Regions from separate parts of the Xanthomonas medicagonis genome, predicted to be linked through region 2. Evidence: predicted binding sites of a transcription regulator. Region 2 holds the regulator's gene; the other holds the start of a gene.
The links. The regulator FliA, encoded in region 2, starts transcription of late flagellar genes. The targets are predictions, from matches to a motif close to TAAAGTTTNNCNNNCNNNGGCCGATAA.
Positions count from the first base shown of each region.

Region 1 (3,371 bases), 1.6 Mb from region 2:
TCCCGCGCGCCCGCCGTCTCATCGCCGGTGGCGCCCTGCGCCGCCTGCTCGCGCGCGATCCAGGCCTCGATCATGTGCCGGGCGCGTTGCGCCTGGCGGTGTTGGCGGTTGGATTCGGCATCGAGCACGCGGTACAGCGACACGATCACCAGCACCATCAGCAAGGCGAACGGCAACGCGGCGATGGTGATCACGCCCTGCAGCGCGTCCAGGCCGCCGGCCAGCAACAGTACCGCCGCGATCAGCGCCACCGCCACGCCCCACACCAGCTTGCGCGCCAGCGGCGGGTCGCCGGCCTCGTCGGTGGACATGCTGGCCAGCACCAGCACCGCCGAATCGGCGGAACTGACGAAGAAGATCATCAGCAGCAACAGCGCCACGCTCGACAGCAGCAGCGATCCCGGCAGGCTGTCGAACAGGGTGAACAACACTGTCTCGTAGCCGTTGTGCAGCGCCTGCAGCATGTCGACGTGGCCGAACAGTTGCGACCACAGCGCGGTACCGCCGAACACCGAGAACCACAGGAAGCCGAGCAGGGTCGGCGCGAGCACCACGCCGACGACGAATTCGCGCACGCTGCGGCCGCGCGAGACGCGGGCGATGAACGAGCCGACGAACGGCGCCCAGGCGATCCACCAGGCCCAATAGAAAATGGTCCAGTCGGCCACCCAGCGATCGCCGGAGAACGGCGACATGCGCAGGCTCATCGTCACCAGCTGGTTGAGGTAGGTGCCCAGCGTGGTGGTGAAGGTGTCGAAGATGAAGCCGGTGGGACCGAGCACCAGCACGGCGGCCAGCAACAGTGCCGCCAGCGCCAGGTTGATGTTGGACAGCCACTTGATGCCGCGTTCCACGCCGGTGCTGGTGGAGATCATGTACAGCACGAAGGCCACGGCGATCACCGTCATCTGCAACGGCAACCCCGCGTGCACGCCGAACACGCGCTGCACGCCGGCGGCGATCTGGATGGTGCCGAAGCCCAGCGTGGTCGCCACGCCGACCGCGGTGGCGACCACCGCGGCGATGTTCACGCTCTGCCCGATCCAGCCGCGATGATGGCGGCCGATGACCGGCTGCAGGATGTCGCTGATCAGCCCGCGGCCGTTGCGGTTGTACTGGAACCAGGCCATCGCCAGGCCGATCAGCCCGTAGATCGCCCAGGGATGCAGGCCCCAGTGGAAGAAGGCATAGCGCATCGACGCGCGCGCCGCCTGCATGCTCTCCGGCGCCAGCCCTTCCGGCGGCTTGAGGAAATGCGAGATCGGCTCGGCCGCGCCCCAGAACACCAGCCCGATGCCCATGCCGGCGGCGAACAGCATCGACAGCCAACTGGCGCGGGAGAAATCGGGTTCGGCATCTTCGCCGCCGATGCGCAGGTTGCCGAAGCGGCCGAACGCCAAGTACAGCAGGAAGCTCAGGGTCAGGAACACGATCAGCAGGTACAACCAGCCGGCGCTGCGGATCACGTCGGCCAGCGCGGTCTGCACCACTGCGTTGAACGGGCCGGGGGCGAGCCCGGCGATCAGCACCAGCAGGGCCACCAGCGCGATGGAAATGCGGAACACCATGGCAGGAGAGTCTCCGGTCGGGAAGCGCGAGAGGGCGCCGGCGCAACACGCGCTGGCGCTACGCCGCGGCCGCCGTCGTGCCTGCTGCGGGGCGGGGACCATACCGGGCTCACCGTCACGAGGCCGTTATGGCGCGCTGCGCAGGCTGTGCCCGGCGTGTTGCCGTGCCGTGCCGCGGTGTCGGAGCGGGAGGCGGGCCGTCCTGTGCCAGCGTCGTGCCTGAACGCGCAAGGCGGCGGGCATGACGCCGGTCCCGGTTGCGCACCCGCCCGCTCAGCTTGCGCGGCGGCGGCCGATACCATGGCGGAAGGATTCCTGGAGGGGGAAGACGATGGCGTTGTTCACACGCAGCCCAGGCGCCGATGCCGGGCATGCCGCGGCCTTGCCGGATGCGCCGGTGGCGCTGCTCAGGTTGGACCAACAGGGGCGCGTGAGCGCCGCCAACCGTGCCGCGCTGGATCTGCTCGGACTGCAGGGCGACGCCCTGCTGGGCGAACCCTGCGAGGCGGTCTGGGGCCTGCCGCTGGCGGCGCTGGTCGGCAGCGAAGGCAGTTGGCTGGCGTCCAACGACGACCCGGCGCGGCGGGTGCGCTACCAGCGCGATCGCGACGGCGACGGTTGGCTGCTGTCGCTGCCGCACGCGGAGACCGCCACGCTGCTGCGCGACGTCGCCCTGCTCGGCGCCGGCCAGACGCAGGGCGCGACCAGCCCGGCGTTGCAGGCGCTGGCGCAGCGACTGCAGGCCGGCGCGCAGGCGCAGGCATTGCTGGAGCGCGTCGGCGAGCGCCTGACCGGCTGCGACCTGGACCTGGGCCTGCACACGCCGCTGTTGCCGCAGGAGACCGAAGCGATGGCCGGCCGGCGCCTGTCGGCCGGGTTCGGCAATCTCGCCGAGGCGATCCGCCAGGCGGTCGCGCTGTCGCTGCAGATCGCCGCCGACGTGCCGCACGTGGTCGCGGAGAACGACGAGCTGGCGCGGCAATCGCAGACCCAGATGGACGCCTTGCAGACAGTGGTGGCGACCACCCGCCGACTGCTGCAGGGGCTGCAGGAGATGAACCAGGAACTGCGTGCGGTGATCGCGGTGGCGGCCAGCGCCGACGACAGCGCGCGCCAGGGCGTGGACGCGGCGCGCGCGCTGGGCCAGGCGATGCGCGAAGTGGAACGGCGTTCGGCGCGCGCCAGCGAGGTCATCGCGGTGATCGACGCGGTCGCGTTCCAGACCAACATCCTGTCGATCAACGCCAGCATCGAGGCGGTGCACGCCGGCCCCGCCGGGCGCGGCTTCGCCGTGGTCGCCAGCGAAATCCGGCGCCTGGCCGAGCAGGCCGGCGCCGCGGCGCGCGACGTGCGCACCATCATCGGCGAGACCGGCAGCGCGCTGAACGAGAGCGCCGCCTCGGCGCAGCGCACCGAGCAGGTGCTCGGCGGCATCGGCGAGCTGCTCGGGCGCGCCAGTGCGGCGATGGAGACCGTGGCCACCCGCGTCGCCGCGCAAGGCGAGGAGATCGGTGGCATCGATCGCGCGGTCGAGCACGTGGTCGGACTCAGTCGCAGCAATCTGGAGCACGTTTCCAAGGTGGTCGAGCGCAGCGCGGCGCTGGCCGCGGGCAGCGCCACGCTGCATGACTGCGTGGGCCTGTTCCGGCTGCCGGCCGACCCCATGCGGCAGCCGCGCCACGCGCGCGTCCGCGAGCTGGCGACGGCGACCGCCGGGCGCATCGGGCAGGCGCTGGCCGATGCCGTGGCGCGCGGCCGCATCGGCGAGGACGCCTTGTTCTCCACCGAGTACACGCCCATCGC
Region 1 covers NZ_CP162488.1:1,148,010-1,151,380, forward strand. Annotated here, with positions in the region: gene AB3X07_RS04920 (BCCT family transporter) at 1-1,568, opposite strand, end outside; gene AB3X07_RS04925 (methyl-accepting chemotaxis protein) at 1,900-3,371, shown strand, end outside.
Region 1: a site for FliA is predicted at 1,841-1,867, ahead of AB3X07_RS04925 (methyl-accepting chemotaxis protein). Genes of this name have one in related genera too.

Region 2 (3,371 bases):
GCGCGCCTCGCGAGTGGTCCGGTCCTTGCTAGTACTCCCTGCCAATGCCCATTTCTCCGACCTGGACGAGGTGGTGCGCCGGTTCGCCGGCGCCGATCCGCAGGGGGTGATCTTGACCAAGCTGGATGAAACCGGGCGGTTTGGCAGTGCCCTGTCGGTGGTCGCGGACCACCGGCTTCCCATCACCTGGGTGACCGATGGTCAGCGCGTGCCGGACGACCTGCACCGCGCCAACGCCGCCAGCCTGGTATTGCGCCTTGAAGATTTGCGGCGCGCTGCCGATAAGCCCTGTACTCCGGAGCAGACCCATGCCGTCGCGTGATTACGTCAACCTGACCAATGCCTTCCCCCTGTCGGCAACGCGCAGCGAGCCGCTGGGCCCGGTGCGCACCATCGCCGTGACCGGCGGCAAGGGCGGCGTCGGCAAGACCAACATCTCGGTCAACCTGTCCATGGCGCTGGCCGACATGGGCAAGCGCACCCTGCTGCTGGACGCCGACCTCGGCCTGGCCAACGTCGACGTGCTACTCGGGCTGACCCCCAAGTTCACCCTCGCCGACCTGGTCGCCGGGCGCTGCACCCTGGAAGAGGTGCTGATCGACATGCCCAACGGCCTGATGGTGGTGCCCGCCGCCTCCGGCCGCCGGCACATGGCCGAACTGCCGCCGGCGCAGCACGTCGGCCTGGTCAACGTGTTCTCCGAGCTGCAGCGCGAGCTCGACGTGATGATCATCGACACCGCAGCCGGCATCACCGACAGCGTGCTGACCTTCTGCCAGGCCGCGCAGGACGCGGTGGTGGTGGTCTGCGACGAACCGGCCTCGATCACGGACGCCTACGCCCTGATCAAGGTGCTCTCGCGCGAACGCGGCGTGGACCGGGTGCAGATCGTGGCCAACATGGTCCGCGACCTCAACGAAGGCCGCCTGCTGTACGACAAGCTGAGCCGGGTGTGCGAGAAGTTCCTCGGCGACGTGTCGCTGAACTACCTGGGCTGCGTGCCGCAGGACGACTGGCTGCGCCTGTCGGTGCAGCGCCAGCAGCCGGTGGTCAAGGCCTACCCGTCCAGCCCGTCGGCGCAGGCGATCGCCGAGATCGCCCGCCGCACCGCGCGCTGGCAGGCCCCGACCGCGCCGCGCGGCAACGTCGAGTTCTTCGTCGAACGGATCATCCAGCGGGGGGTCGCCGCATGAACGCCGCCGCCCAGTACCGCGCCGTGCAGCGCAACAGCGCCAACGACTACATCACCCAGCATTCGGACCTGGTGCGGCGCATCGCCCACCACCTGGCGGCGCGGCTGCCGGCCAGCGTCGAGATCGACGACCTGATCCAGGCCGGCATGATCGGCCTGATCGAGGCCTCGCGCAGCTACGATGCCGACCAGGGCGCCTCGTTCGAGACCTACGCCTCGATCCGCATCCGCGGCTCGATGATCGACGAGATCCGCCGCGGCGACTGGGTGCCGCGCTCGGTGCACCGCCGCGCCCGCGACGCCGCCTCGGCGATCCGCAAGATCGAGCAGAGCACCGGCCGCGCCGCCGCCGCCAACGAAGTGGCCGCGGCGATGGACATGCCGCTTCCCGAATACCTGCGCTTGATGGAAGATGCCGCACGCGGCCAGGTGCTGAGCCTGGAGTCGCGGGTCGAGGACCATGGCGAACTGGACACCATCGCCAAGGGCGGCCCCAATCCGCAGCAGATGCTGGAACGCAGCGAATTCGGCCGCGAGCTGGGCAAGGCGATCGCGCAGTTGCCCGAACGCGAGCAGCTGGTGCTGTCGCTGTACTACGAGCAGGAACTGAACCTGAAGGAAATCGGCGCGGTGCTCGGTGTCAGCGAGTCGCGCGTGTGCCAGATCCACGGCCAGGCCACGGTCCGGTTGCGCGGGCGCCTCAAGGCGTTCGAAGCGGCCGACGCCGGCCTGGAAGACGAAGAATAAGACCCAAGGAGTAAGCGGTGAACAAGAACATGCGGATTTTGATCGTGGACGATTTCTCGACGATGCGACGCATCGTCAAGAATCTGCTCGGCGATCTGGGCTTCACCAACACCGCCGAGGCCGAAGACGGCAACAGCGCCCTCGCCGCGCTGCGCTCGGCACCGTTCGAGTTCGTGGTCACCGACTGGAACATGCCCGGCATGACCGGCATCGACCTGCTGCGCAACATCCGCGCCGACGACAAGCTCAAGCACCTGCCGGTGCTGATGGTGACCGCCGAGGCCAAGCGCGAGCAGATCATCGAGGCCGCGCAGTGCGGCGTGAACGGCTACATCATCAAGCCGTTCACCGCGCAGACGCTGCAGGAGAAGCTGGGCAAGATCTTCGAACGTCTGGGAGCGACCGCCTAAATGGAAGCCACCGCCGAACGTACCGCCCTGATCGAACGCCTGCAAGGCGCCCTGGACGCGCTGGAGAACGGCGACGAGGCCGGCTGGCGCAGGGAGATCGACACCCTCGCCGCCTGGCGCACGCGACCGATGATGCAGGGCCTGAGCCGGCTCGCCCGCGACCTGGGCCAGGCGCTCGGCGAACTGCCGGTGGTGCCCAGCGAGGCCGGCGAACTGGACGACGCCTGCTCGCGCCTGGACCACGTGGTGGAGATGACCGAACAGGCCAGCCACCGCACCCTGGACCTGGCCGAGGAATGCCGCGCGCTGGCCAACCAGCTCAGCGCCGGCGGCCTCAGCGGCGACCAGAGCGAGATCCTCGACAAGATCCGCCACAACCTCACCGAGATGGCCCTGGCGCAGAGCTTCCAGGACCTGACCGGGCAGATCATCCGCCGCGTCGCCACCATCGTGCGCCGCGTGCACGAAGGCTTCGGCGCGCTGGGACTGCCGCCGAAGGACGACAACAAGAAGGCCGACGGCGGCCTGGCCGGCCCCGCGCTGGCCGGACTGGACCGTCACGGCGTGTCGCAGAACGACGCCGACGACCTTTTGTCAGGACTGGGACTGTAATTTTATGAGCGCCGTACCCGACGACATCGCTGCCGACTTCATCATCGAGGCCCAGGAGATCCTGGACCGGCTCGGCGAGCAATTGGTGTCGCTGGAGCAGGCGCCCGAGGACAGCGGCCAGCTCAACGCGGTGTTCCGCGGCTTCCACACGCTCAAGGGCGGCGCCGGCTTCCTGGCGATCACCCCGATGGTGGAGCTGTGCCACGCCGCCGAGGACACCCTCGGCCAGGCCCGCGCCGGCCAGGCCACCCTGCAGGCACGGCACTTCGACGCCGCGCAGCAGTCGCTGGACTACCTGCAGTCGATGCTCGACGCGTTCGGCAGCGGCAACGAACCGCCGCGCGCGCCGGCGTCGCTGATCGCGCAGTTCGCCACCAGCGGCGAAGAGACGGCGGTGGTGGCGGCCAAGC
Region 2 covers NZ_CP162488.1:2,784,701-2,788,071, forward strand. Annotated here, with positions in the region: gene flhF (flagellar biosynthesis protein FlhF) at 1-322, shown strand, start outside; gene AB3X07_RS11755 (MinD/ParA family ATP-binding protein) at 309-1,193, shown strand; gene AB3X07_RS11760 (RNA polymerase sigma factor FliA) at 1,190-1,939, shown strand; gene cheY (chemotaxis response regulator CheY) at 1,957-2,349, shown strand; gene AB3X07_RS11770 (protein phosphatase CheZ) at 2,350-2,961, shown strand; gene AB3X07_RS11775 (chemotaxis protein CheA) at 2,966-3,371, shown strand, end outside.